One region of the Psychrobacillus sp. NPDC096623 genome, then DNA from elsewhere that is predicted to be linked to it. Evidence: predicted binding sites of a transcription regulator. Region 1 holds the regulator's gene; the other holds the start of a gene.
The links. Region 1 encodes Rex, which represses fermentation and respiration genes when NADH is low (regulators of the CRP and FNR family bind a similar motif). Its sites were predicted from a motif close to TTGTGAAATATTTCACAA; they were not measured.
Positions count from the first base shown of each region.

Region 2: ACIQX2_RS07660 (cytochrome c oxidase subunit 2A) is a predicted target of Rex. The motif match lies at 10,524-10,541, and genes of this name have one in related genera.

Region 1 covers NZ_JBIWER010000006.1:96,183-111,502, forward strand. The annotation lists gene groL (chaperonin GroEL) at 1-1,305, opposite strand, end outside; gene groES (co-chaperone GroES) at 1,344-1,628, opposite strand; gene ACIQX2_RS15605 (CPBP family intramembrane glutamic endopeptidase) at 1,816-2,553, shown strand; gene ACIQX2_RS15610 (redox-sensing transcriptional repressor Rex) at 2,599-3,240, opposite strand; gene ACIQX2_RS15615 (ABC-F family ATP-binding cassette domain-containing protein) at 3,371-5,302, shown strand; gene ACIQX2_RS15620 (DinB family protein) at 5,375-5,863, opposite strand; gene tsaD (tRNA (adenosine(37)-N6)-threonylcarbamoyltransferase complex transferase subunit TsaD) at 6,505-7,524, opposite strand; gene rimI (ribosomal protein S18-alanine N-acetyltransferase) at 7,521-7,976, opposite strand; gene tsaB (tRNA (adenosine(37)-N6)-threonylcarbamoyltransferase complex dimerization subunit type 1 TsaB) at 7,966-8,652, opposite strand; gene tsaE (tRNA (adenosine(37)-N6)-threonylcarbamoyltransferase complex ATPase subunit type 1 TsaE) at 8,649-9,101, opposite strand; gene ACIQX2_RS15645 (YugN family protein) at 9,575-9,985, opposite strand; gene ACIQX2_RS15650 (GDSL-type esterase/lipase family protein) at 10,046-10,657, opposite strand; gene ACIQX2_RS15655 (acyltransferase family protein) at 10,768-11,814, shown strand; gene purU (formyltetrahydrofolate deformylase) at 12,309-13,214, opposite strand; gene ACIQX2_RS15665 (3D domain-containing protein) at 13,361-14,092, opposite strand; gene ACIQX2_RS15670 (3D domain-containing protein) at 14,264-14,899, opposite strand.
Region 2 covers NZ_JBIWER010000002.1:575,552-590,871, forward strand. The annotation lists gene ACIQX2_RS07615 (ribonuclease H-like domain-containing protein) at 1-674, shown strand, start outside; gene gpsB (cell division regulator GpsB) at 754-1,050, shown strand; RNA gene rnpB (RNase P RNA component class B) at 1,114-1,497, shown strand; gene ACIQX2_RS07630 (putative bifunctional diguanylate cyclase/phosphodiesterase) at 1,601-3,322, shown strand; gene ACIQX2_RS07635 (THUMP domain-containing class I SAM-dependent RNA methyltransferase) at 3,322-4,449, shown strand; gene ACIQX2_RS07640 (ATP-dependent DNA helicase) at 4,508-6,406, shown strand; gene ACIQX2_RS07645 (carboxypeptidase M32) at 6,427-7,926, shown strand; gene ACIQX2_RS07650 (b(o/a)3-type cytochrome-c oxidase subunit 1) at 8,171-9,838, opposite strand; gene ACIQX2_RS07655 (cupredoxin domain-containing protein) at 9,839-10,315, opposite strand; gene ACIQX2_RS07660 (cytochrome c oxidase subunit 2A) at 10,338-10,460, opposite strand; gene ACIQX2_RS07665 (chemotaxis protein CheX) at 10,661-11,113, opposite strand; gene ACIQX2_RS07670 (dynamin family protein) at 11,693-15,283, shown strand; gene ACIQX2_RS07675 (sulfurtransferase) at 15,296-15,320, shown strand, end outside.

The DNA.
Region 1 (15,320 bases):
TACGTCGCCTTCTTTTGTTTCTGCTAATTCTGCAACTTTGTTATATACGTTTACTAGTGCAGTACCACCACCAGCTACGATACCTTCTTCAACTGCTGCGCGGGTAGCATTAAGAGCATCTTCAATACGAAGCTTGCGTTCTTTTAGTTCTGTTTCTGTTGCTGCTCCGACTTTCACTACAGCTACACCACCAGCTAATTTAGCAAGACGTTCTTGTAGTTTTTCTTTGTCGAATTCAGAAGTTGTATCTTCTAATTGAGCACGGATTTGTGTTACACGACCAGCGATGCGATCAGACTCTCCGTTACCCTCTACGATTGTCGTATTGTCTTTAGATACAACAACTTTTGAAGCGCGACCTAATTGTGTAATGTTAGCAGATTTCAAGTCTAAGCCTAAATCCTCTGTAATTACTTCAGCGCCAGTTAGAACTGCGATATCTTCTAGCATTGCTTTACGACGATCCCCAAAACCTGGAGCTTTAACAGCTACAGCATTGAACGTTCCACGTAATTTGTTTAATACAAGAGTAGCTAAAGCTTCCCCTTCTACGTCCTCAGAGATTAGTAAAAGTGGTTTACCTTGTTGTACTACTTGCTCCAGCACAGGAAGAATTTCTTGAATGCTTGTGATTTTTTTATCTGTAATTAAAATATATGGATTGTCTAAAATAGCTTCCATTTTATCTGAATCTGTCACCATATATGGAGATGCATATCCACGATCGAACTGCATACCTTCTACTACATCAAGTTCTGTAGTGAAGCCTTTAGATTCTTCAATTGTAATAACACCGTCGTTACCAACACGTTCCATTGCCTCCGCGATTAAATCACCAACTTCAGAATCTCCTGAAGAAATAGCTGCAACCTGTGCAATTGACTCTTTGCCTTCGATTTGTTTAGAAATTGCTTTTAACTCTGTAACTGCTGCTGCAACTGCTAGGTCAATTCCTTTACGGATTCCTACTGGGTTAGCTCCTGCTGTTACGTTTTTCAATCCTTCACGAATCATCGATTGTGCTAAAACAGTAGCAGTAGTTGTACCATCACCAGCGATATCGTTTGTTTTAGAAGCAACCTCTGCAACTAACTTAGCACCCATATTTTCAAATGCATCTTCCAATTCGATATCTTTTGCGATTGTTACACCATCATTAGTAATAAGTGGTGAACCAAATTTTTTCTCCAGAACTACGTTACGTCCTTTTGGTCCAAGTGTTACTTTAACAGCATCTGCAAGTTTATCTACTCCACGTAGCATTGCGCTACGAGCGTCTTCACTGAATTTAATTTCTTTAGCCATGTGTTAGTTACCTCCTGAATATATTTTTGAAAGTTTTATTAGCCAATAATAGCTAGTACATCGCTTTCGCGTAAGATTAAATAGTCATTATTTTCATATTTCACTTCTGTACCAGAATATTTAGAGAAGATGATACGGTCTCCCTCTTTAACGTCTAGTTCAACGCGAGTGCCGTTTTCAAGTACTCGTCCAGTACCTATAGCAACAACATTTCCTTCTTGCGGTTTTTCTTTAGCAGAGTCTGGAAGTACGATGCCAGATGCTGTTTTTTCCTCAGCTTCGATTAATTCGATTACGATACGATCACCTAATGGTCTTAACAAGTGAAACTACCTCCCTAAAATAGTAAAATTTAATATTATTAGCACTCTTACTCTTTGAGTGCTAACACACTTATAATAATAATTAATCACAGAACATTTTGCAAGTGAGAAGGTATCTTTTTCTTTTATTTCCTATTTCCGATACAATGAAAGAAGAAGCTACAAAGAGAGAGGACTTAAACTGTTCATGAAACAACAAAAAACCGGTATCTACATTTTAATCGTTTACTGCATTATGCAGTTATCTGGAGCTGTGCTGGTGCCAATCTTGCCGTTCCTTTATAATTTTTTTGAAACAAAAGGTGTGGAAGATCCCGCACTTAATATTTCTGGTTGGTGGGTATTTCTTAGCATGGCAATTGCCACGGTAATCACCCTGCTAATCATCCGAAAAGACAATACTTACTTGAAGCCGTTAAAAGGTAACTCAACCCCCACTCTACAAACGATTGGTTGGGGAATTGTCGGATTTTTTCTAGTACTTTTTGGTCAGGGGTTTGCGGCAAGTATTGAGCTTAAATTTGGTGTGGATCCGGGCTCAGAAAATACAACCCAGTTTATAGAAATCGCCCAAGCAGTACCATTTGCTATATTTTCTATTGTCCTATTTGCTCCTATACTAGAGGAACTCATTTTTCGTCGTATCATTTTCGGAACACTACTTCCAAAAACGAATTTCTTTGTAGCTGCTTCTGTCAGTGCGATTGTATTCGCCATTATACACTTTGACTTTACGCACATCCTACTATATGCAGTATCTGGATTTATATTCTCCTTTATTTATTACAAGACGAAGCGAATCATTGCATCTATTATCTCTCATATGCTATTAAATGGATTTGTTGTACTTGTTCAATTTTATGGGGAAGATATTCAGAAATTTTTTGAACAATATTCAAATATGCAGATAATATTTTTTCCTTAATAAAAGCCTTTGACCATCTAGCAATGTGGTCAAAGGCTTTTTACATTATTCAGCATGTTCGTTTCTTATTAAATAGATAAGGGTTTGTAGTTCAACAGAAAGATCGATTGTATGCACGCGGATAGCGTCTTTTGTTTGAATACGAATTGGCGTAAAGTTTAATATCCCTTTAATAGATGAGGACTCTAGCTGATCGGCTACTTGCTGTGCAGATCGACTTGGCAAAGTGAAAATAACTAGTTCAATTCCAAATTCCTCTAGCTTTTCAAGCATCACACTCGAATGATACACCGGTATATCACTTATAGTAGTACCTTCAACAGGAGCCTTAGTATCAAATGCAACGACAATTTTTGTGTTGTGGTTTTTTTGGAAATTATACTTTAGAAAAGCATTTCCCAAACTACCAACACCAATAAGAGCCACATTTGCAGCCTCATCCTGATCGAGTGTTTTACGGAAAAACTCAAGTAGAGTTGGAACGTCATAACCGTACCCCTTTTTCCCAAGCGCACCAAAATGAGAGAAATCTCTTCTAATAGTTGCGGAATCAATTTTCATCGCTTCACTCAGTTCCTGTGAGGAAACTCGTTTATGTCCAGCATTATGAAAGCTTTGTAAAAATCTATAATATAATGGAAGTCTTTTTGTAGTAGCTTGAGGAATTCTCGGTATTTCAGGTTTCATAAAAATCCTCCTAGTTTAGTCAAACAAATCGTTTTTATCTTACTAGACATTTCTATCATTGTAAAGCTATGGCGTTGCAACAACAAGCCCTATCTATTACACTTAGGATAGAATTGAGGTGCGAATAATTGTGATTGTTTTACAAGTCAATCAAATAACAAAATCCTTTAACGGTGAAGATATATTAACTAATGTAAAGCTAGAGGTTCAGGACCGAGACCGGGTAGCCCTTGTTGGTAGAAATGGCGCCGGAAAATCCACTTTACTTAAAATAATAGCAGGTGAAATGTCGTACGATTCAGGCGAAATCATTATGCCCAAAAATATTCGTCTTGGTTATTTAGAACAGCATGCAGGACTCGAATCCAAGCTGACTATCTGGGAGGAAATGAAGACGATTTTTAGTCATCTCATTAACTCTGAAAAAGAGCTCCGTGCCTTGGAATCACAGATGGCAGACCCTGTTATATATGAAGATTCCGAAGCTTATGCACGAGTGGCTGCAACTTATGATGAATTACAGTTAGCCTTTAAGGAAGCTGGTGGTTATCGCTTCGAATCAGATATCCGCTCTATCTTACACGGGATGCAGTTTTTCCCAGATGATTACGACAAGCCTGTCCAAGCATTATCGGGAGGACAAAAAACGAGATTAGCACTTGCAAAAATGCTATTAAGTAAGCCAGACTTACTGATTCTCGATGAGCCTACCAACCATTTGGACATTCAAACGTTAAGCTTTTTGGAAAACTATTTAAAAAATTATAACGGCGCAGTGCTTATCGTCTCGCATGACCGATACTTTTTAGATCAGGTAGTCAACTTTGTGTACGAAGTATCTCGTCATAATGTAGCAAGATACGTGGGCAACTACAGCTCCTACTTAACGCAAAAAGCAAAAAACTACGAGTTAGATAGAAAGAAATATGAAAAACAGCAAGAGGAAAAAGCGAAGCTAGAGGATTTTGTTAGTAAAAATCTTGCTCGTGCCTCTACTACTAAAATGGCTCAATCTAGACGTAAGGTTATCGAAAAAACGGATTGGATGGAGTCCCCAGACGGCGATGAGAAATCCGCCTCATTCGGATTTACGATTGATCGACCTAGTGGCAATGACGTGTTGCGCCTTGAGGAAATCGCAGTCGGTTATCCAAACAAGACCGTCTCATCTAATATATCGTTCTCCGTATACAAGCAGGATCGAATCGCACTTGTTGGACCAAACGGGGTCGGAAAATCTACTTTACTAAAGACCATTATGAAACAGTTGGATGCTGCTGGAGGTAAAATTCAGTACGGAACGAATGTCCAGTTTGGATACTATGACCAGGAACAAGCTGCTTTAACTGGAAACAAAACTGCCCTTCAAGAACTATGGGACGAGTGGCCATTGATGAATGAAAGAGATGTCCGTACTGTATTAGGTCGTTTCTTGTTTACAGGAGACGATGTACAAAAAACGGTATCAACATTATCTGGTGGTGAAAAAGCAAGACTCGCACTTGCAAAGCTAATGCTTTTAAAAGCGAATACTCTTGTACTCGATGAGCCTACTAACCATCTAGACTTAGATAGTAAAGAGGTTCTCGAAAATGCCTTGCTCGATTTTCCAGGAACAATTATATTCGTCTCCCATGACCGATACTTCATTAACCGAATTGCAACCAAGGTAATTGAATTAGCAAGCGATGATGCAACACTATTCCTTGGAGATTACGACTATTATTTAGAGAAAAAGGAAGAAATGGAAGAGCTCGCTTTAGAAAATACCGTCGTTGAAAATACGATAGTGACGAAAGTGAACACATCTACTATTGATAAAGAAGCCAAGAAAAAAGAACGCCAGCTTCGACGCCAGCTAGAGGAATTAGAAAGTAAGATTCCAACGATTGATGCAGAAATTGCAACGATTGAAGAAAAGCTATGTGACCCTGCAATTTTCCAAGATCACGAAGCTGTTCAACAGCTGCAACGTGAATTGGATGAATGGAAAGAAAAGCAAGATGACCTGTCAAATGAATGGTTAGAATTACAGGAACAGCTTGAAGAAATAACACCTTAAAGAAAATAGGTAGTGAAACCAATTCGTTTTTTGGTTTCACTACCTTTTCTTTATCCTTTTTAAAGTCAGAGTCTACTTACTCTTTGCAGAATCTGCAAGGCCTCGACCAATTACATTAGCAGATACCGGTTTCTCTCCTAATTCCCTCGCCCAAATAGATAATTGTCCGATATGGTGTATTTCATGTGCAATTACATGTCGAATAACCTCACCCCAGGAATCCTGTTCAATTCTTCCATCTGGTAATGTATCGTAAAGTATGCGACTTCCCATGCTATCATTCCAGTCGTTCACAAAGGCTTCGACCTCTAATCTAAATTCAGCGTCTAATTGTCGTACTTTCTCCAGAGTACTATAATTTTCAAAACTCTCCTGAAAATCAGGCTTATCCTGTAAAATGCGAATCCAACTCCATTCAACATCAACTATATGAAATAAGGTTTCAAGAATACTTCCTACTCCCCCTGTGCGCTTACATAACAGATCTTCTTCACTTAATCTCTCACACCACTGATACCATTCTTCCCTAACCAACCAATTATACTGAAATAACATTTTCACTAAGTTTCCTCCCTAATAATTGAAAAGTAATCTTCTACCTTATTTTTATTTTCTTTAATCAAATCCTAGCAAATTTGATTGGCGATTCTGATACTTTCTTACTTATTACTTAGAATTCTACAAATTCAGCATTAATCCTTCTTGCGTTTTCATCTTTTATTTACTGTTATGTCGAATCGTATACATATATGTTGGTCAAGTACTTTTTCACCGATATTTTTCTCCACATATTTATTCACATAAAAAAATGAGTTATATCAATCTATCAACAGGTTTATCCACATTGTCCACAATTTATAAAACTAGTTATACACAATGGTGTGTATAAAAATGATACTATATATAGTCTATCGTTAAGTTACACACATGTTATCCACAAATTGTGCATAAGTACGAATGTTCTCTATTGACAACTTCTAAATTACATGATAAAAAATCCTCTTTTCTTGTCGAAGAAAAGAGGATCTCATTTTTAGAAAGTATATACTATTAACTCCATATTTATTTGTCTAGACTTCGGGGCCAAGACCGCCTGAGCAGTCGTTGCGAAATGTTTATTATTTTGCGACGAGCTTTGCTTAGGAGCACGACGATGTCGCGCGCTGAGATTGGCTTCCAAACCATAGGCGCTTCCGCTTTGCTTAGTTCCAACTATCTAATTCTAAACCTGGTCTACCATTCATCGACATATTACTTCTATGTCCTGCTGTAAATTTCGAATTTCCCGCGGCTGCAATCATGGCAGCATTGTCTGTACATAACTTGATTGGCGGCACATTAAAAGGAATATTCTCTTTAATAAAAGCTTCCTCTAGTGAACTACGAAGCCCTTTGTTGGCAGCAACTCCTCCTGCAGCAATGACTTGCTTGACGTTAAATTCACGTGCTGCACGAACAGTTTTTGCTGTTAAAACTTCTACTACACTTTGTTGGAATCCTGCAGCTAGATGGTTAGGATTAATTTTTTCTCCTCGCTGCTCGGCATTATGCTGATAATTGATTACTGCTGATTTTAATCCGCTGAAGCTAAAATCGTAGGACCCTTCTTCCAACCATGCTCTAGGAAATTGCAATGCTTCATCACTTTCGTTAGCAAGTTTATCGATATGTGGTCCACCTGGGTAAGGAAGATTCAACACACGTGCTACTTTATCATACGCTTCACCCGCAGCATCATCTCTAGTCTCTCCGATTAACTCGAATATACCGTCTTCTTTCATCAATACAAGCTCTGTATGTCCGCCAGACACGACTAACGCTAGCAGTGGAAATTCCATCTTCTGCACTAATCCATTTGCATAAATATGTCCTGCGATATGATGTACGCCAACTAGCGGAAGTCCATGTGCAAAAGCGAATGCTTTGGCTGCATTTATCCCTATTAAAAGGGCTCCTACTAATCCTGGACCTTCTGTTACTGCAACTGCATCAATATCCTGCGGTGTCATTCCTGCTTGTTTTAATGCCTCTTCGATGACAATCGTAATTTGCTCCACATGATGTCTCGACGCAATTTCAGGCACTACTCCACCAAATCGTTTATGACTTTCGATTTGAGAGGCAACCACATTGGAGATAATCTCTTGTCCATTTTTCACGATCGATGCCGCTGTTTCATCACAGCTAGTTTCTATTCCTAATATATATTGATCTTTTATCATTTAAATTCCACCCACATCACAAGTGCATCCTCTCCGGTGTCTGAATAATAGTTTTTCCGTATGCCTCCATCTTGGAAGTTAAGTTTATGATATAAGTTCTTTGCTACATCATTTGATACTCTAACTTCTAGTGTCATGAGTACAACACCCTGTTCTGTTACAACACGGATAGCTTCACGCATCAGGCCCTCACCAATTTTGTATCCGCGCATTCGTTCAGCTACTGCCACATTAGTAATATGACTTTCATCCATCACTACCCACATACCACAGTAACCAATTATTTCTTTAGCCTCTGTTTCTGCCACCAGATAATGCGAATATAAATTTGTCGTCATTTCATGCTCAAAGGCTTCCCTCGTCCACGGTGTGTCGAAAGCCTCCTGTTCGATCAATAGTACTTGATCGATATCTGCTATCGTCATTTTTCGGTAAGTTATATTAGTTTCCATTTTTCTTCTGCTCTTTCATCCAGTTTGCCTCTGCTTCGGTAATTCTTAAATACTCTGGTACTACTGTATGCACTTCAGAAGGCTCCATTTTTTTCGCCATTTCTATTAAGACAGCAGCACTTGGTAAATCGAAAGCCGCATTAACTCGTTGAACTTTATCTCCAAGTACTTCTTTTATTTGCTCCCAGTGAATCGAAACGTCCAACCCGACAAATAAAACAGGCTGCTCCAAATTATCCAAAGTTGTCAGTAAATCTACTAAGGACATATGCGCCTCTTTTACTACTTCACCGTTACTATAAATTCCTGCAAATACATTGCCACGTCGTGCATCCATAATAGAACACACAACTCCTTGGAAATATGGTGCATTCTCTGCAAGTGAATGTAAACTCGATACTGAATATATCGGTACATTTAATGTCCAAGCGAGCGTTTTTCCTATCGTTACTCCAATTCGGACTCCTGTATAAGAACCGGGTCCTTTCGCAACAGCAATTGCATCTATTTCATTCGGTTTGATATTTGCTTTTTCCATTAATTCTTCAATCGCTGGCATCGTACCAATCGAGTGGGTAATTTTCATCGATGATTGAAACGAGGCAAGTACCTGCTCATCCTTTACAATAGCTACCGCAAGCGGTGTATGTGATGTATCTATTCCTAACCAAATCATTCAAAAAGCTCCTCACATAATTGTTCATATCGTTTGCCAAAAGGCATAAACGTAAATTTTCGAGCATCCCCTTCTAGACGAAGAATTTGAATCGCCAATCGTTCCGTTGGCAGATCTTCTTCTATTAAATGGGCCCATTCAATAATGCTGACCGCATCCCCGTAGAATAGCTCGTCCCAGCCCAGATCTTCATCACTATCTGCTAGTCGGTAGACATCTAAATGATTTAACGGTAGCCTGCCCTCATATTGCTTTAATATAGTAAACGTTGGACTGTTCACGTTTCGTGTAATTCCCAATCCCTTCGCCACACTTTTGGTGAATGTCGTTTTACCCGCTCCTAAATCACCTTCTAGCGTCAGTACATCACCGCCATATAGTAAAGCTGCTAATTGCTCAGCCAGAGCCTTTGTTTCTTGCTCCGAATTAATCAATCGTTCATATTTCATCGGTCGCTTTCCTTTCCAGTTACATCTCTAATGCTTCTATTATAATGAAATACTGCAAATATTGTAAGTGTGGGGTCTTTAGAGAGCTTATCGCACTAAGAAAAACTAGGCATACAGATGAAAGGCCCTTTAAGTTCAAGACCTGTTTCTATCGTTTTCAAAAGGCTTTGGACAGACATTTTGCTATATTATTACCGAGTGAATTTTTAAGGATGCTGGATGGTTGTGCTCTATCTAATAGTTGAGTACTACTCACTTAATTAATTGATTGAAGTGAAAGGTGGCGACTCTGCAGGAACGTAGTCACGAAGAGATTGAAGCCTGCTCGCGGAAAGCACCCGCCTGAAACGGAAATCAGTAGTTTCATTGTATAGATCTTCCAATTGGAAACTGGAAAATTTGAGTTCGGAGTACAAGAATTAATTCACTCATTAAAAAAACCATTTCGCAGTTTGTGCAAAATGGTCTTTCATTTATTGGACTAATCGTACGATTTTCTCAACAGCTTTCTCTCCAGCCGCAGTCCATTTATTTTGGTTTGCAATATGACCATCCTTATCAACTGGATCTTGGAATTGATTGAAGCCTGTGGATGTGAGAAGCGAATGCTCATCATCGTCTAAGCCAATATTCACAACATGCTTGATGACATAGGGCGTTTGAAACTTAATTTGCGCATCATAATTATCTAGCTCCCCCTGCACTACTTCGAATGGAAGTCGCAAGTAGATTGTTTCACCTTCATTTCGCCATAATACATTATCAAAACTGCCTTTATGGTAATCCCAATTTCCACCTATTGTATAGCCAAGGCTATCAATTCGACTTCTTAAATCTCCAAAACCGATTTCCTTTCCTTCCAGTTCCGTTTGCAGCTGTAGCAAATGAATTCACTCCTTGTTCGTATCTTCCTTCTATCTTTTCCAAGAATCGTTTGAAAAATACTAGCCTCTCATCAATCGGTCCACTAGTTTTTTGAAGAACCCATCCTCAATTTCCATTTCCTCTACTTTTTGCACGATTAAATCCGAAAGCATTTCATAAGCAGGCTCACCAAAATGCAACCCATCATTCTTCTCACCGACCAAAAGCTCCTTATAGTTTGGTAGTGAATATAACATATGAAAGAAATCGATAAAATGACTCCCAGTTTCTTTCGCAACCTCTTGAACAGCGAGTGCATATTGCTCCATACGTTCATTCGTTCTATTCGGTTGAAGAGCCTCATCTACAGGTGCAGGACTGATTAATATCGTTTTTTCTGGACCGATTTGCTTTGCAAATAATGAAATATTACGCTTAAACGTTTCTAAATCTACAAATTTATGGGTTGCCGAATCATTTGCGCCAAATAATACAGTCACCGCATCGGGGCGCTTCGATAATACGTCTCTATTAAAACGGAACATCGCCTGCTCCGTAGTGTTACCAGAGACTCCTGCATTGATAAATTTATAATTAGGCATTTTTGAACCTAATTTATGCGTTAAAATTGGTGTCGAGTAGCCTTCTTTTCTAGCGGTGATACTATCCCCGAAACAAATTACTTCCAACATTTAACAAAACTCCTTTTAATAATATGTAATATAATTGAAACACACTATAAGTTTATATTTACCCAAAAACGGATAAACAAACATAGATATTATGTTTTGGAGGAAGTTTTATGGCTAACAAACGATTAACATGGGTTGACGTGACAAAAGGATTCTTAATGATTTTAGTAGTAATCGGACATTATCCAGGTGAATTGAATTTCCCTTTCATCACTTATATATACTGGTTTCATATGCCAGCTTTTTTCTTATTAAGCGGACTATTTTTCAAAGAATTAAAAGAAGAGCAAGACACAAAGGCCTCTATTAAAAAAAGGTTCTTACAGCTAATGGTACCGTACTTGTTTTTCCTAATAGCTATAACAACTGTTCGTTATGGAATGGAGCTTGCGGGAGGAAACTTGGACTTATCCTGGTACTTACAGGATTTATGGAAATTAGTGATTGCAGGTCGTTTCGCACGTGGTGCGTATGGAGTTTTCTGGTTCGTTACGACATTATTCTTTACATATTTATTATTCATGATGATGACAAAATATTTAAGTAGAATAAAGCAAATCGGATTGCTTATCGTCTTCTATATAGTTGCTCATTTAGAAAGTATTTTCGCTATGCAATATATTAGCGGTGCTCCAGACGAAGCGTCTCAAACAATTCCTATGCTCTGGAATCTTGATGTCGTTCTAATGGCAATCGTCTATTTCGCTCTTGGCTATTATGCTAAATCAGTTTGGATGAACATAACGAGTCCATGGCTGATAGGAGCTCTTATCGTTGCAGTTACTGCAATAATAACAGATAAACTTGGATTTATTGATTATCATCTAAGTATGAAGTTTCTGCGATACGATCATTTACTGCTCGACTTAGTCATTCCGATTGCATTTATAATCGTTATTCTTGGTCTGTTCCAAAGAATTACTGCTATTCTATCGCTAGACTGGTTGGCAAAAATTGAAAAACACTCGATCGCCATCATGTATTTGCATATTTTCACCGATATTATCCTAAACGATTATTTCCAATACGGCATTATTGGCTTTACGACTCTTGGGTTAATTTTACCAATTATAGCATCTATCGCCATTCAAAAGATGATACCATATGGAAAATTCTTTTTAGGAGATATACGTGCGAAGAAACCGATTCAAATCTAATAAAAGCCCTAACCGAGAAACGATTGTGCTCGGCTAGGGCTTTTCCTATTCAAAAAATTTGCAGTCATGAAATCTTATATTAGCTATTTTAGCTATCTTGAATCACAATAACAAATAAAATAGAACATTAGTTCTTATTATGTTATAATAAATTGGCAATTACATAGCAGGGTGGGCGGTTGGTCACTTTTCCTTAAGGAGGTGTTGCCATGACAACATACCAGATGATGAGTTTGTTGATCCAGCTTAGCGCTGTAATGATAGCCACCTTTTCCATAGTAGTGACCATTATCATTTTCTTTGTAAAAAAGAAATAACCGTCCCCTGAGCTAAAGGTTTGACGGTTATTCTGACCTTGGACCAACCGCTCTTTCTGCGGTCTGTAATTGCTGACTGGATATTCGCGTATCCAGTCTTTATAGTCTATGTTTCTATGTTCATTATATACAGATTGACTAGCGCATTCAACCAATATGAGCATTCCAACTTTTGACTTAGTGAAACACAATCGTCTTGTTCCCTTCAACGATAATACGATTTTCTAAATGCCACTTCACTGCCTTTGCTAATACTCGACGCTCAATGGTGCGACCAATTTTCTTTAACTCCCCAACGTTATCTCGATGGTCCACCCGCTCCACATCTTGTTCGATAATAGGACCTTCATCTAAATTATTCGTTACATAATGGGAAGTAGCCCCAATTAGCTTTACTCCTCGCTCGTATGCGCGCTCGTATGGACCGGCTCCGATGAACGCTGGTAGGAATGAATGGTGGATATTGATAATGCGATTTTCAAAATGGTCCACAAACTCGGATGTTAGTATTTGCATGTAGCGAGCAAGAATTAGTAAATCTACATTGTATTCCTCCATTAGCCGAATTTGTTCAGCTTCCACTTGTTTCCGAATATCTTTGTTTGTTGGGATAAAATAATATGGAATACCTAATGCTTCAACAAATGGTCGCGCGTATTCATGATTACTGATGACTACGACAATATCAGTATCCAAATCCCCATTTTGCCACTCCCATAAAAGCTCCATTAAGCAGTGAGGTTCCTTTGAAACAAATATGGCTGAACGTGTACTCTCCTTCGGATAATGAAAGCTAAATTCCATATTATGTACTGCAGCAATTTGTTCAAAATCCTTTTCCATTTGAATAGCTTTTTCATTTAATCCCTCACAGTGATAAGCAATTCGGATAAAAAATGTTCCATTCTCTGGATTACTAGAATATTGGCTAGACTCAATAATATTGGAATGATGTGTATGCAAAAAGGTTGATAGTATAGAAACAATTCCTGGTTTATCAGGACATTTTACTAGAAGACGACCGCGGTTTTCTAAATAAGCATCTTGCTGTTGATTACCTTTTAATTGCGCATTTATAGACATATAAACAGCTCCCACAATATAAATATTAATTTCCTTATTATGCAACATTCGCCACCTCTTCTCAACCCTTTAGTAAATTAAATGAGTAAAGGGTTAAAATACAAAAAAAATCCAGATCAACATATATGCTGATCTGGATTTTTTGTTTAGTTAATCACTCGAATTTTGACTTCTTTGACTCCCCAAGCAATTGCATTGTCATAGGAAGGCATAAAAACATCAATCTTATTTCCTTTAATAGCCCCTCCTGTGTCACCAGCTATCGCTTCACCATAGCCTTCTACCCACACTTTTGTGCCTAATGGAATCACTCGTGGATCTACAGCAATTACTTTTTGATTGGGGTTGGCTCGCAAGTCAATTCCGTATGCGGTCGTTCCCGAGCACCCCGTACAATAAGCTGTATATGCCGTAGCGGTAACAATCATTTCTTTGCCGTAGCTTGTCGGCTCTTTAATAGATGACGATACGGTTATTTTGGGTGCTTCAGATGCTTCCGTAGGTGGAGAGCTTCTAGCTACAGTAGATGCAGCTGCTACCTTATTAACAGTTTCAGGGATTCCCTCCCCACTAACATTAAGTACATCACCTGGGAAGATTAGTTCCCCATGAATATTATTCCACTTCATCAGCGATTCCAATGAAATATTATGCTCTAAAGCAATACGAAAGAGATTATCACCTTTTTCTACAGTGTATGTCGTTGGCTCCTCTAAAAAATCATAAGCTACTTCTAAATCTAAAGCATCATCAAAAAGAATAGAATCTGTCTCGCTGTTTGACTCACTCGTGGCGACTAAAAAAGCGTCTGCTGCATACGTTACCGAACTCATGGAAAGAGTTACGATTAATGTTAATAACAATGTTTTTGCTTTCAATACTAAATCCTCCTTACAAGCAATCTTTCAATCACTTTTAAATTTGACTCAGTATTGCCCAAAAACTTTCAAAACCAAACATTCGAATAAAATAAAAAGAAACCATCCTCCCAAACAAGTAATATCTGTTTGGAAAAATGGTGTTCATATCACATTATTTACCACTGAAAATTACTCTAAAATTTTCAGTGTTATCTCTTGTCTGCCCCATTCAATAGCCCCGTCATAAGTTGGGATGAATACATCAATTCGATTTCCTTTTATAGCACCACCTGTGTCTCCAGCAACGGCTTCACCATAGCCTTCTACCCATACTTTCGTACCGAGAGGAATAACTGCTGGATCCACTGCAATCACTTTTTCTTCGGGATTAGATCTCAAGTCGATTCCATAAGCTGTTATTCCAATACAGCCATAACAATAAGCAGTATAGGCAGTTGCTTCGACGATCATTTCTTTACCTGGTCCCTCCGGAGGTATAGAATCTGGATGCTTAACTAACTCTGTTTCACTATTCAATACTAATCGGTCTTTTGGATAGATTACGTGATCGGTCAATCCATTCCACTCCATGAGCAAATCAACTGAAATATTATTAGCAGCCGCAATGTCGTGTAAGTTGTCCCCTTCTTTAACCGTATGTATAGTTTGTTCAGGAAGAATTGGTGAATCTTCCTTTCCGACAAGCATATCTTTTAGATTTTCATCCGGTAAACTCAATGGATCCACTAACGGTTCCTCTGCACTTGCTGCAGAAAAAGTCATACTTAAAAGTAATAATGTTAATATCGTCATTTTAATTTTCAATGTTCTACCTCCAAAATACATTTTCCATAACCCCTTTTATGTAATGCCCTAAAAATGAATAATACAAACCTTTTTGTATTTAACGTGAGTATGTGCACTGTTTTAAAGTGCTTCTAAACCCATTTTTTATACGAGTATTTATATGGAAAGTATTTGTATCATTTTCATAGGAGTAGAAAAAGGATGTTTTTTCAGAAGAACGTTGAAGTAGAATATTCATGAGAACGACTTATAATTTTTTAGGTGATGATGTGGATTAGAATACTATTTTATTGTTAAGGTATTGTTAATTTCATATATGGTGATAATTAACTAAGTGACGACACCATTATAGTCCTAGTTAGAAGAACTCTCATCCCATTTCATTCTTAACATAAGTTTCAAATAGTGAAACGCAAAGCAAATATTTTGAATTACTTTT
Region 2 (15,320 bases), on a different contig from region 1:
GGAAGGGTGAATTAGAGCGCTTCAAGCTTAAACAGATGGAGGAAATGAAACTAGGTTTTAGAAGAGAAAACGATATTCCTGGCCATCTTGCTCCAATTATTTATTTTGATGCGGTGAAAAGCGGTAATCCAACAAACTTGATGAAGGTGTTAAAGCATAATGAATGGGATATTTTATCGCTCGTTACGTTATATATCCTTTCTGTGGAATTGCTTCAAGACAAAGAAATAATAGAAACTGCAGCAACATACACGAATATTGGTAGATGGTTTCGTGATTTAAAAACGATGGATGCAAGTCAGGATTGGTTTACTTTTGTCGTAAATAATTTTTCAGATGAAGAGTCAAGTATTGCTTATTATTTCGTTGGTCTCCATTTAAAAAGAGCTGGATTATTTCAAGAGAGTCTGCAAGCTTTTCTTCAGGCTTCAAAAGAGACTTCTGGGAAATATCGTATAGAGGTATATATCGAACTTGCCAAGCTATACGAGCACCAACTAAAAAATTTCCCAAAAGCGCTAGAAATAACTCAGCGATGTGTAGAATATGAAGCTAAGCTTTATACAGACAGGAATTCTCGCTTGAAAAAAGAGCTTATTAGGCGGGAAATAAGACTAATGCGTAAATTAAATATTTCCCGGGAAAGCGCAAAACATAACAAAAAGCGCATATAAATGGCTGAAAATACTCCATTATTCGACAGCGATATGCTATAATACGAGTAGCGAATTGTAGATGGAAGGAAGATACCATATGGAATTTAAACTAAAGGCTTCTGATATATTAGAAAAAGAATTTAAAACAGGTTTAAGAGGTTATAACCAAGAAGAGGTAGATGTATTTTTAGACGATATTATTCAAGATTACGAGGCTTTTGAGAAGAGAATTGCTCAACTTCAGTTGGAAAACAAAAAACTTCAAGAACAGCTGGAGGAATTACCAAGGAGAACTCAGGCTGCTGCACCGCAAACAGGGGCAACTAATTTTGATATTTTAAAACGTCTTTCCCATCTTGAAAAACATGTATTTGGAAGTAAATTGTACGAATAATTATATTAGTTCTGTTATGTTGAATCTCCCCGAAATTTCGTATATACTAATGATACCACTTATATATTCGGGCAATCGCTGCAATGCTTGACATTGTAGAGGAAAGTCCATGCTCACACAATTCTGAGATGAATGTAGTGTTCGTGCTTAGTGAAAAAATAAACTAAGGCAGCTAGATTTAGCTGACGGCGGGATGAAGGCCTAAGTCTTAGGATATGGCTGAAAGTCTCTGAAAGTGCCACAGTGACGGAGCTGTATAGGAAACTATACAGGTGGAACGAGGTAAACCCCACGAGTGAGAAACCCAAATTATGGTAGGGGCATCTTCTTGAAGGAATTGAACGGATAGAAGAACAGATTTATTCTGTAGATAGATGATTGCCATCCACATACGTACGAGGTAAAGCACCGTTTGAGTACCGTGGAAACAAAACATGGCTTATTGAGTGTATGAGTGGCTATATTTAATAACTAAGAAGCTCTCCAGAAACGGAGAGCTTTTCTATTACATAAATGATTATTAAAGTACGTTATATGGGAGGGAAGGATTGTGGAAAAACTACAACCACCCACAAAAATACAGACATTTCCCGTTGAATTGGTGGAACAGATTTTTCAATCGACTGTAGAAGGTATAATGATTACAAATGAGAATATGCAAATAACACTTGTAAATAAAGCTTTTGAAACAGTAACCGGCTATAAGTCTTCCGAAGTGCTTGGGAAATTTCCAAGTATTTTGCAGTCAGGTAAACAGGATGCGGACTTTTATAAAGTAATGTGGTCCGAAATTCGTACGAAAGGATTTTGGAAGGGCGAAATCTGGAATAGACGAAAAAATGGAGAGGTATATCCAGAAAATCTCGCAATTTATAGTGTTATAGATGAAACTGGTACACTAACAAATTATTATGGTATATTTTCAGATATTTCCTTTGAAAAAGAGACTGAAAAAGAACTAGAAGAACTTAGTCAAAACGACTTTTTAACAAATATAGCGAATCGACATGCCTTCCATGAATTACTATTTGACAAGGTAAATTATTCAACTGAAAGTCATGCTATTTTATTTATTGACTTAGATCGTTTTAAACAGATAAACGATACGTTGGGAAATGAAATAGGTGACCTTATTTTAAAAGAGGTTGCAACTCGTATTAACTCGCTTGTAGGTCCATCTGATATTTTTGGTCGTTATGGCTCTGATGAATTTATATTTTCCAGATCTAATATTTTTTATCAAAAAGATGCTGCAGTTCTCGCTAAGGAAATAACGAAACTCTTCAGTAAACCATTTTTTGTATGTGGTTCAGAGGTTTATATTAGCGTAAGTATAGGAATTAGCTTATTTCCGCAAGATGGTAAACAGATTGGGAAGTTAATATACAAAGCGGACAAGGCAATGTATTTTGCTAAACAAAATGGCAGAAACCAATATGCCTTTTATTTTGAGGAATTGAAAAAGGATTCCAAGATAGAAATAATCATGGAAGCAGAGCTAAGGAAAGCCATACAAAACAAAGACTTTTTTATCCAATACCAGCCTAAAATTGACCTAGAAAAACATGAAATTATAGGTGTAGAAGCTTTAGTAAGATGGAAAAATGATCAGTTAGGTTTTGTTTCACCCGCTGAGTTTATACCTATTGCTGAGGATACAGGTCTTATAATTCCTTTAAGCGAAGTTATTTTAGAAAAAGTTTGTATGGATATACTAGAGGCAAGATCCCGAGGCAAAATACATATATTGCCCGTATCTATTAATATTGCTTCGCTCCATTTTCAGCAGGATGATTTTATCGAGCGTATAAATTCTATCCTAATGCAGTATAATTGTAGTCCTCAGCTTTTGGAGCTAGAGCTTACAGAACGCACAGTTATGAAGGATTCCATCGATATAGTAAGTAAACTGGTAAAACTAAAAGGGATGGGATTCAAGATTTCTATTGATGATTTTGGAACTGGATATTCATCCCTAAGTTATTTAAATAGATTTCCGCTCAATTATTTGAAAATTGATAGAAGCTTTGTCCAACAAATTACTAATTTACAAGACAAGCAAGCTATAGTAGAAGCAATCATTTTAATGGCTCATCGTCTGCGTATAAAAGTAATTGCAGAAGGCGTAGAAACTGAGGACCAAGCGAAGCTTTTAAAAGAGATGGGCTGCGATATCATTCAAGGGTTTTATTATAGTAAATCTCTTGCGATTAATGAGCTTTTGGATTTTATCGAGTTATGGGAAATTTATAAACAAGAAAGGAATATATAATGACAACTTTTAAATTAGTAGCAACTTCAGCTATGGGGCTAGAATCCATCGTTGCAGATGAAGTAAAAGCACTAGGATATGAAACTACAACAGAAAACGGCAAGATTTATTTTGAAGGGGACGAGCGTGCAATAGCACGAGCAAATATTTGGTTACGTGTTGCAGACCGAGTGAAGATTGTAGCTGCTCAGTTCCCAGCCAAAACATTTGATGAGCTATTTGAACGTACAAAAGCAATTCAATGGGAAAAATTCTTGCCAGTGGATGCAGCTTTTCCTGTTCAAGGAAAATCAGTAAAATCAACCTTATTCAGTGTTCCAGACTGTCAGGCAATTGTAAAAAAAGCAGTAGTGGAACGCTTAAAATTAGCTCATAAAAGAATAGGTTTTTTAGACGAATCTGGCGCAACATTTAAACTGGAAATTAGTATATTGAAAGATATTGCTACTATTACAATTGATACAAGTGGTGCAGGCCTTCATAAACGTGGATATCGTCACGGCCAAGGGGAAGCTCCATTGAAGGAAACACTTGCAGCAGCTTTAGTGAAAATTTCAAAATGGAGTCCCAACCGACCATTTGTAGATCCTTTTTGCGGTTCTGGTACTATTCCGATTGAAGCAGCAATGATTGGACAAAATATTGCACCAGGCTTTAATCGTGACTTTCATAGTGAAGCATGGCCATGGATGCCAAAAACAATTTGGGAAGAAGTGCGTAATGAAGCAGAATCATTAGCTAATTATGATCAAGAGCTTCAAATTATTGGATCAGATATTGATCATAAAATGGTTCAAATTGCTGAGCAAAATGCATTTGAATCTGGATTTGCTGATTTAATCACATTTAAACAAATGCATGCAAAGGATTTTACTACTACTTTGACGGACGGAGTAATGGTCAGTAACCCACCTTACGGAGAGCGTATTGGTGAAGTGGAAGTAATTGAGCAGGTAATTAGTGAACTAGGACATTTGATGGAAAAATATCCATCGTGGTCCGTATATATGTTGTCGTCTATGGAAAACTTTGAGAATGTATACGGTAGAAGAGCAACCAAAAAGCGTAAATTATTTAATGGATTTATTCGAACGGATTACTATCAGTTCTGGGGTAAACGTTCATAACAGTAAGGGAGACTGGTTTCTCCCTTGCTGTTATATTATTATTTAAGGGAGTTTTTATATGAAACAAGCTTTACCATTCCAACTATCAAAAGACCGTTCTTTCTTCGAATCATTAGGAGATTGGATGGGTGATGTCTTATATGATGAATTACCTGAAAAAGGTTTTGAATGTCGTGATGAACAAATTTTCATGGCTTATCAGATTGAAAAGACTTTAAAAGAGAAAAATGTACTATTCGCAGAAGCTGGAGTAGGTACGGGTAAAACAATTGCTTATTTACTTCCTGCTATTTCGTATGCTCGTTATACCGGAAAACCAGCATTGATCGCATGCGCAGATGAAACGTTAATAGAACAGCTAGTTAAAGAAGCTGGAGATATTTTTAAGCTTCAAAACTATTTGGATATTAAAATCGATGTACGTTTAGCAAAATCTCGTGATCAATATTTGTGTTTGAAACGACTAGAAGAAGCGCAAAAAGATGATGAGAATGAATACTTTTTAGAAGAAATTGAAGACCAAGTTCCTGATTTTGTTTATGCGCATTCATCTATGCAAAAAATTTATCCATATGGGGAACGCAGTCAATTTGCTGGTGTAAGCGATGAGGATTGGCAAAAAGTAAACTATCATCCTACCCAACAATGTATGGTATGTGATCTGCGAAATCGTTGTGGCCAAACAATTCACCGTCAGCATTATCGTGAGTCTACAGACTTGATCATTTGTTCACATGAATTTTTAATGGAGCATATTTGGACAAAGGAATCGCGTATTAGAGAAGGTCAAATGCCTTTATTGCCAGAAGTATCGATGGCTGTTTTGGATGAAGGACATTTACTTGAATTTGCTGCTCAAAAAGCATTAACGTATGAAATTCAAAGTGAAACACTTATTCGATTATTAGAAAAAGTAATGGTCGATGGTGTAAGAGAAAAAACGTTAAATTTGATGGAAGCTCTACAAGATTTACATGACAAGATTTTTGGATTATTACGTATTGGTAGTAATATGGAAGAAACAGACCGGATGAAGGTTGATAAATCTCCAGAGTTAATGCAATTATGTAAACAGGCTATTAAAGTAACAGATAGCTTACTTGAAGAATTTGTATTCGAGTCGGAGTTATTTACAATTCCAGAATATGAGTTACGTATGGTGGAAGAATTTTTAGAGCAATATACATTCTCACTTCGTTTATTTACCGAAAAAGGGGATGGCATTGAATGGTTAGAAATTATTGATGGTTATGAAACATTAATCATTATGCCTAGATTAGTTACAGATATCTTACATGAGAAATTATTTACTTCTAAAATTCCGATTGTCTTTTCATCTGCTACATTATCTATCGAAAAAGACTTTACGTATATTGCGGATTCATTAGGAATTGAGAAATTCCAATCGTTCTCCGTTGCATCACCATTTGATTATGATGAAGTAATGAAGATATATGCCACGGAAATGGAACAGCAGGAGAAACCTTATCATGTGGAAAAACTATTAAAAGACTCGATGCAAACACTTATTTTGTTTAAATCGAAAGCTGCAATGGCATCCTTTAGAGCAACTATTGGAGATAGAAATGATATCGTCTTTGAAGGTGATCGTGAACTATCAACCATTGTGAAGGAATTCCAAAATGGTGAGTACTCGACTTTATGTTCTTATCACCTTTGGGAAGGTTTGGACTTACCATTAGAAGCATTAACGAGAGTTATTATTTATGATCTGCCCCTTCCACCGGTAGATCCATTATTTGATGCAAAACGATCTTTCTCTAACAATCCATTCGAGGAAGTAGAATTGCCATTTATGCTACTAAGATTACAACAGGGTATTGGACGATTGATCCGTACCTCTAGTGATTACGGGGAAATTCATTTATTGTTAAATGAAGAGGAAGCACAGCTAAAAAACAGATTTACAGGGGTATTACCTACATCTATTTCATAATGATACTAGGGGGAAAAGAAATGTCAGTAGAACAAAGTTTTTTAGATTATGTTAAAAAGATTGGTGCTTATCAAGAAGCATTAGGGGTGCTTTATTGGGATATGCGAACTGGTGCACCGAAAAAGGGAATTGATCAGCGCTCAGAAGTTGTTGGGGTACTTGCAACAGATGTATTTAATTTATCGACTTCAGATGAACTAAAAGGATTACTTGACGAAATGGAAGTGGAGCTAGATTCCGTTACTGAAGTAACTAAACGTGTTTTTGAAGAAGTTAAAAAAGAATATAATTTAAGTAAGAAAATTCCTTCAGATGAGTATAACAAGTTTGTCGTGCTTCAATCTAAATCAGAATCTATTTGGGAAGAAGCGAAAGCTAAAAATGATTGGTCCATGTTCCAACCGTATTTAAATGAAATGGTAACAACTTTGAAGAAATTTGTGGATTATTGGGGAGTAAAAGATAACAATCCATACAATGTGTTGTTAGATCAATACGAACCAGGGATGACAACAGAAATTTTAGATGGAGTTTTTAGTGAATTAAGAGAAAAAATCGTGTCTTTATTGAAGCGGATTTCAGAATCACCAAACCAACCTAAGACTGATTTCCTGTTTGAATCTTTTGATAAAAAGAAACAGGAGGCATTTAGTTTAGATATTCTTAAGCAGCTTGGCTATGATTTTGAAGCTGGAAGATTAGATGAAACAGTACATCCATTTGCAACTGGCTTAAATAGGGGGGACGTACGAATCACGACTAAATATGATGAGTACGATTTCCGTTCTGCTGTGTTCGGTACTATACATGAATGTGGTCATGCAATATACGAGCAAAATGTTGCAGAGGAGCTAACAGGAACTCCTTTAGCAGGTGGAGCTTCCATGGGTATTCATGAATCCCAATCATTATTTTATGAAAATTTTGTTGGACGAAATCCAAAGTTCTGGGAACAAAACTATGAAAAGCTACAAAGTTACTCTCCTGAACAATTTGGAGAAGTTCCGATGGAAGATTTTCTCCGGGCAATCAACGAAGTCAAACCTTCCTTAATTCGTATCGAAGCAGATGAGCTAACATATGCTCTTCATATTATGATTCGTTATGAAATCGAAAAAGGGTTGTTTAACGGAGATTTAAAAGTAGAGGACTTACCAGACATTTGGAATTCCAAATATGAGGAATATTTAGGTGTTAGACCATCTACAAATGCAGAAGGTATTCTTCAGGATGTACACTGGGCAGGTGCAAGCTTTGGTTATTTCCCATCCTATGCACTAGGCTATATATATGCATCTCAGTTTAAAGCAGCAATGCTAAAAGATATTCCACAGTTTGATAGTTTACTAGAACAAGGCGATCTGGCACCTATCAAGGAATGGCTTACACAAAATGTGCATCAGTATGGAGCGCTTAAAAAGCCTTGGGAAATTCTTAAATCAGCAACAGGTGAAGGGCTTAACGGTAAATACTTAGCAGATTATTTAGAAGAAAAGTACACAAGAATTTATAAGCTTTAATAAGAATGGTTAAGCGATTTTGTAGATATTAGAGCTCAAGGCGGCGACTACAGTGGCAAAAGAAAGCTGAAGATCCCACAAGCCAGGCAAGGAGGGTAAAGCAACGCCCGCGGAAATTGTTCGGCCGGAGCGGGAATCAACTTTGCTTGAAATTCACCATTGAAATAGCCTTTTGTAAAATTAGTTATACTAAATAAAATGGTTAGTCTTGACATAAGTCTCGACTAACCATTTTTCAATTTTACTACCAGAATTTATATCCTTTTGAGCCTGGAGGGGCATTTTGGATCATATCTATCACTGGAACTGTATAGGCAAACAAGATTAATGCTATACAAATTGTTAACCAAATTTTCCAGTTTTCCAACCACATAGGTGACTTTTCAGCATGCTCTGAAACTTCTCCAATAGGGAACTCTGTTTCCCCTTTAGGAGCAAAGAATAATAGATTTACGACAATATATAGTACTAAAATAATACCTACGAAAAGAATTGTTCCACCAACTGCTTGTGCAATTTGGTACGGAATCCAATCAGTTGCTTGCGTTGCACCACCATAAGTAGAGAAGTCAGAGCGGCGAGGTGCTCCCATCAAGCCTACAATATGCATTGCAGCTGACATAATAGTCATACCGACTGCCCAAACAATACCTTGAATAATAGCTAATTTGTTCATTTGTTTTGTCAGCACTCTACCAGTTAAGTGAGGTAGTAACCAGTAAGATGCGCCAAAGAAAGTTAGGACTACAGTTGTTGCTACTGTTAAATGGAAATGACCAGTTACCCAGATCGTATTATGAATTAACTGATTCATCTGGTGAGATGCGTTAATAATACCACCTGCACCAGCAGGTACAAACGCGACCATTCCGATGAATGGAACTGTAAATCTAGCATCATTCCACGGAAGTTTTTTAAACCAACCAAATAATCCTTTAGCACCAAGCTGTCTTCCACGTAATTCAAATGAAGCAAACATTGAAAATGCTGTTAATAGGGAAGGAATAACAACCATCATCGTTAATACTACCTGTAAGAACTTCCAGAATGACTGAATCCCTGGTTCTGTTAACTGATGATGGAACCCAACCGGAATAGAGAATAGTAAGAATAGCATAAAAGAAAGTCTAGCTAAAGCATCAGAGAAAATTTTTCCACCAATAATTTTTGGAATGACTACGTACCAAACCATATATGCTGGTAATAACCAGAAGTATACTAATGGATGCCCGAAATACCAGAATAACGTACGAGAAAGCAATACATCTACTTTATCAACCCATCCTAAAGACCACGGTATAAGCTGGAATACTACTTCTACAGCTACTCCTAAAGAACAGATTTGCCACATAGCCATATTGACAACAACCATAAACGACAAAAGAGGACTAGGTTGACCAGGATTCGCTTTACGCCATTCAACGTACTTCATAAATAAAGCAATACCAACAATCCAAGATCCTACAACTACTAATGCCATACCCACATAAAAAATCCAATGTGCTTGAAGAGGGGCGTAGAATGTATACAATACAGAAGCTTCGTTTAATAAAACCATTGTTGCAGCTGCAACCGTACCAATAGTCATTACCCAGAAACCAATCCAACCGAGTAAGCGTTGTTTGTCTGTAAACGTACCAGAAGTTCTGCTCATAGCAGCGATTTGGAAACCAAGAATAAAATATGTTGTTAAAATAAGACCTAATAACACACCATGAACAGTTAAAACTTGATAATACCCAATTTCCCAAGGGAGTGTAAATTTACCAGAGCGTACTAAAACTTGTAGTAATCCACAAAGACCACCGATGAATAATGCGATAAATGCTACATACATATTAGCAAGAGCTAATTTACCATCACGACGATCAACTATAGTAAAACCTAATGCTTTTTCTTTAATCGTTGTCATTTACTCCACCACCTTTAGCATAGACGTCATAGAAGAATGTCCTACGCCACAATATTCATTACATAAGATTAAAAACTCCCCGGCTTTGTCTACTGTTGTTACGTACTCCGAAACATAACCTGGTTCAAGAATCATATTTATATTTGTTCCTGCAACTTGAAATCCATGAACAACGTCTTTAGTTGTAGATATGAACTTTACAGTGGAACCTAATGGCACCTCAATCTCAGGAGGATTATAGAAAAAGACAGAAGCTACTAGAACTACTTCATAGTCCCATTTTTTCCCTTCTACTTTATGAACCCCTGGATTATTAAATGGGGCTATTTCATCCACTCGCTCTGGATCGATGTAAACCTTACCTGTTGGGGGATGTGAACCAAAATGGAATGCACTATAACCAACTATACCTAAAAATAATACCAACGAGCTAATCCCAAAAGTTAGCCACCACTTTTCATACTTATGGATATGCATAAGTCCTAAACCTCCAATTAAATTAAAATCTGTCTATGAATAAGTAAAATGCCATGAACCAAGTAACTAACATAAATATGCCAACAAAACCAACTGAATAAAGAGTACCTTTTAAATCAGAATCTTTTTCTTTCTTTTTTGACATTTACTTACACCTCCTCAAATTCAACTTGTATAATTCCATAATAAATATATTAGTAGTGAGAAGATGTGATAAAAATCACACTCACGCATGTAAACTGTGAATTATATGTGAAATGTGATCGCTAACTTGGATAATTACAAAATTAGAATCATTTTTAAAAATAAAAAAAGAACCTTCCTTCAAATAGGAGGTTCTATTCCTTATTCATCTATTGTTAATATAATTGTCATTGCACCAATATTTTCAATCACTACAGGTAATTTAAATGCATGTTGAAATCCAAATAAACGGGTAGAACCGACAATAACAGTAGGGGGAGTTATATCAACTTGAACTCCACTACTTGCAACCGATGTACATATATTTCCTGCGACCATATTCCCGAGCTCGCCAGTAAAGGACTCGAGCATTTCACCTTCTAATGGCATTCCGAACATAGTTGCACCAATAGCAGAGAAGCTTTCAGCAGTAGAATCAATAATTATTCTTCCTTTAATATCACCGATAATTCCAATAAGTACACCCATTTCTTTTTGTTCAAATGGTTGCACCATCAAGGAAGGGGGTTTAATGTCCATTGAGATTGGTATAACTGATTTAAGGGATTGGATTGTCCCATTTAAAACTGTTTGAATATGTTTAGAAGTACTCATTTTTTCCCCTCCATCTAGTATAGATGTAACAATTTTATCATGTGGGATAGGAAAAAAGAATAGATTTTGTAGAATTTTGAAATATAATGTGGTATCATATGAATGAGAATGAATATCAAATTCAATTGGGAGGATGATTTATATGTTAGCTATTATCATTGGTTCGTCCATTATATTGTATAGTGGAGTAACAGCATATATTTTAAAATCTACCGCACCTAAGGCCAAAATCATATAAATAATCGTGATGACATTATTGGTGAAAGCAAAAAGATAGCAATATACCGTTTCAATTCTGAATAATATTATTATTTACTAGGTGACCGCCGATTTTGGTGGTCTTTTTTTGGTGATTTTTTACTATTCCAACTTACATGTTCATTTTTCCAACTAAATTTAAAAAAATTCCAACTAAACTGCCCATAATTCCAACTAGAGTATCAACCCCTCCAAAAATAGAATTAAAATTTCTCTTTTCGAGATTAAATACTTGCTGAATCGAAGTTTATTGTTATAGACGTTAAAATTTTGCTATGATAGGTATACATTGTCGAATTATGAAGGAGATAAACTTTTTATATGCAGAACTCAAAGGAATTACAAACGATAAAAGAACAAAATGCATTACTTGCAGCTATTTTCCAAAAAAACAATGACGACGAACGTTATCGTAAATCTAAATTATTTGCTAGTAAACTGGAAAAAGGCACATTTACTATTGCCTTCGCAGGTCACTTTTCCGCTGGTAAATCGAGTATGATCAATGCGTTAGTAGACGAACAATTACTTCCAACCAGTCCGATTCCAACATCTGCAAATATCGTAACAGTCCAAAATACGGCAGATAACTATGCACTCGTTCACTTCGTAGATCAGCCGCCTGTCAGATTTTCTGGAGAGTATGATATACAACTAGTAAAAAAATATTCAAAAGATGGCAGCAAGGTTTCTCAAATTGAAATAGGACATGCCACTTCAAAGCTCCCAAAAGGTATCACTATAATGGATACTCCCGGAGTAGACTCAACAGATGATGCGCATCGAATTTCTACTGAATCTGCCCTGCACTTAGCAGATATTGTTTTTTACGTAATGGATTATAATCATGTTCAGTCAGAGCTAAACTTTCAATTTACGAAGCAATTACTTCATTATAATAAAAATGTATATTTAATCGTAAACCAAGTGGATAAGCATCGAGAAGAGGAATTACCATTCGCTGCCTATAAGCAATCAGTCTCAGATGCTTTCAAATCTTGGTCTGTTGAGCCGAAAGCGATTTTTTATACTAGCTTAAAAAATAAGGACTTTATACATAACGACTTTCCACAGGTTCAACAAATCGTGACTAGCTCTATTGAAAACAAAGAGGATTATTATTTAACGCTTGCACAAGCTACGTTAGAAAAATTGAAGGATGAGCATGTAGATTTCCTAGAGGATGAAAAAGCAGCATGTTTTGAAACCTTTGATAACCAGCTTAGTGAAGAGGATTGGAACAATAAAGAAGATATTAAAGAACAATTGGAACTTGCTCAAAAACAAGTAAAACTCCAAGACGTTACTCTATGGAAAAAGACTTTCGAGGAACTTCGTAAAAACATATTAGAAAATGCTTCTATTATGACGTTTGAGATGCGTGAAGCATTGAAATCGTATGCGGAGAGTAAGCAAACAACTTTTAAAGTAGGCTTTTTAGGAAGCAAAAAGAAAACCGAGGAAGAGAGACAAAGAAGACTAAACGATGTAATAAGTCAGTTAGATAAAATTATTTCCACGAATATAACAAATCATTTGAAGTTATTGATGAAGCGGATGTTAAAAGACGTTTCCTTACTAACTGAGGAAAAAACAACCCAAATCGATGAAATCCAATTTAGCATACCAACTAGACTTATCGACAATTCTTTACATGAGGGTGCAAGTACGACCGGTAATGCAATCTTGAATTTTGCTAATCGTGTTACCGAAGCTGTTAATCGTTATTACATCAATGAAACAGATTTATGGAAAGAAGAAAGTATACTTTATATTGAAGAAAATCCGATTGAGGATGAAGACCATATAGCATCAAAAACAAATGAATTAACCGAAAAGAAATTAGCGATACATGCATTAGAAGAAATAGATACACGAATCCAAACATTCGAAAAAACAGTTTCTACTCCATCCTTGCCACTGCGGAAAGATCGAGATGAATTGTTAAAAAACTGGGAACAGGAACGACTTCAATTTGAAAATTCAATTACTGCCTATGAGGAACAAGAACACACTTCGGAGCAGCCAGTTGAAAATGTGGCGCAGGTTGAAGAGGTAAAGAACAAGGAAGTTCTTCTTTCTGCAGAGGCTGTAGTTAGTCGTGCAAAAAGAATTGGAGAAGTATTAGCTGAGTTGCCAGCTTTTGAACAGGCGGCTGCAACTATTAAAAGGAAGGCTTTAAGAGTTGAAAACCAACAATTTACTATTGCTTTGTTTGGAGCATTTAGTGCTGGGAAATCTAGCTTTTCCAATGCATTAATGGGAGCAAATGTATTGCCGGTTTCCCCTAATCCTACAACAGCTGCTATCAATAAAATCCATCCTATATCTGAAAAACATCTGCATAATACCGCTGATGTTGTGTTGAAATCAGAGGGACAAATATTAGCTGATGTGTCGCATGCATATGAGCAGCTTGGTATAACTGTCCATACCTTAGAGGAAGCTTATGAGAAGGCTAGTTCTGTTATGAAAGAGAAAGTAGTTGAAGAGGTTCATAAGTCGTTTGTTACAGCTTTTTATAAAGGATATCCAACATTTAAGGCACAGTTAGGTAATGTTCTACACGTTTCTGGAGAAGAATTCGGCCAATTTGTCGCAGACGAATCCAAAAGCTGTTTTGTTGATTTCATCGATTTTTATTATGATTGTGAACTAACAAGATTAGGCGTTACACTCGTAGACACTCCTGGAGCCGATTCGATTAATGCGAGACATACAGGAGTTGCATTTGACTATATTCGCAATGCGGATGCTGTATTGTTTGTCACTTATTTTAATCATGCATTTTCTAAAGCGGACCGTGAGTTCCTTATTCAGCTCGGTCGGGTAAAGGATGCATTCGAGCTAGATAAAATGTTCTTCGTGGTAAATGCAATCGATTTAGCAGACTCTGAAGAGGAAGCTACTTTAGTAAAGCAATATGTTCAGGATGAACTTCAACGATTTGGCATTCGTTTCCCAAGAGTTTATGGTGTTTCAAGTTTACAAGGATTAAAAGAAAAACTAAGTGGTTTATCGGTCCATAAAGGAATGCAACAATTTGAAGAATCCTTCCATCATTTCCTTGAAAAAGACTTAAAACAAATTTCTATTACTGCTCTCGAAGAGGAAGCGACACGTCAACAATCGAAATTATTAAGCTTAATCGATCAAACAGAAGCAAATCTTGCAAGGAAAGACCAACGATTAATCGAGCTCCGAAATTATGAACAAAATATTCGTAAAAGGTATTCAATTGGGAAGTCCACACAAATTGCAAAAGATGCAAAACAGGAGTTAGATACACTCCTTTATTACGTTTTACAACGTGTATTTTATCGTTTCAATGAATTCTTCAAAGAAGCTTATAATCCGTCTTTATTTGCCAATAACTCTGCATCTGTCGCACTGGACCTTGCCTTAAAGGATATTCTCAAAATGATTCGTTTTGATATTGAACAAGAAATGCGTGTATCTAATTTCCGCATTCTCCAGTTTATTCAACAGCAAATCCTTCAAATGGAAAAAGAAGAAATTCGTGTGCTTAAAGATTGGAACGCAAGCTTTACGTTTAGTCCTCATGAAGTAATGGAGAGAGAGTTGCTAGATTTTGTAGGACCTTTTGAAAGCGTTGCGAAATATGATCAAGTTAAATCCTACTTCAAAAATACAAAAAGCTTTTTTGAGAACAATGAAAAAGAAAAACTTCGCGATGCGTTAGCTGACCTTTCTAAAATAGAAGCAGATGGGTATTTAACGAAGGAAAAAGATCGTTTAGGTAATTGGATTGAACAATATTCAGATATTGAATCTGAGGCATTACGATTAAAGTTATTACAGGAATCGATAACTCAAATAGATGCAGAACGAAAATTATTAGAGCAGGAAGAAACACTTCGTTTGTGGAAATCAATATACGCACGACTATAAAGGAGTGATCAAATGGCTAAAGTTTTTATTGAATTAC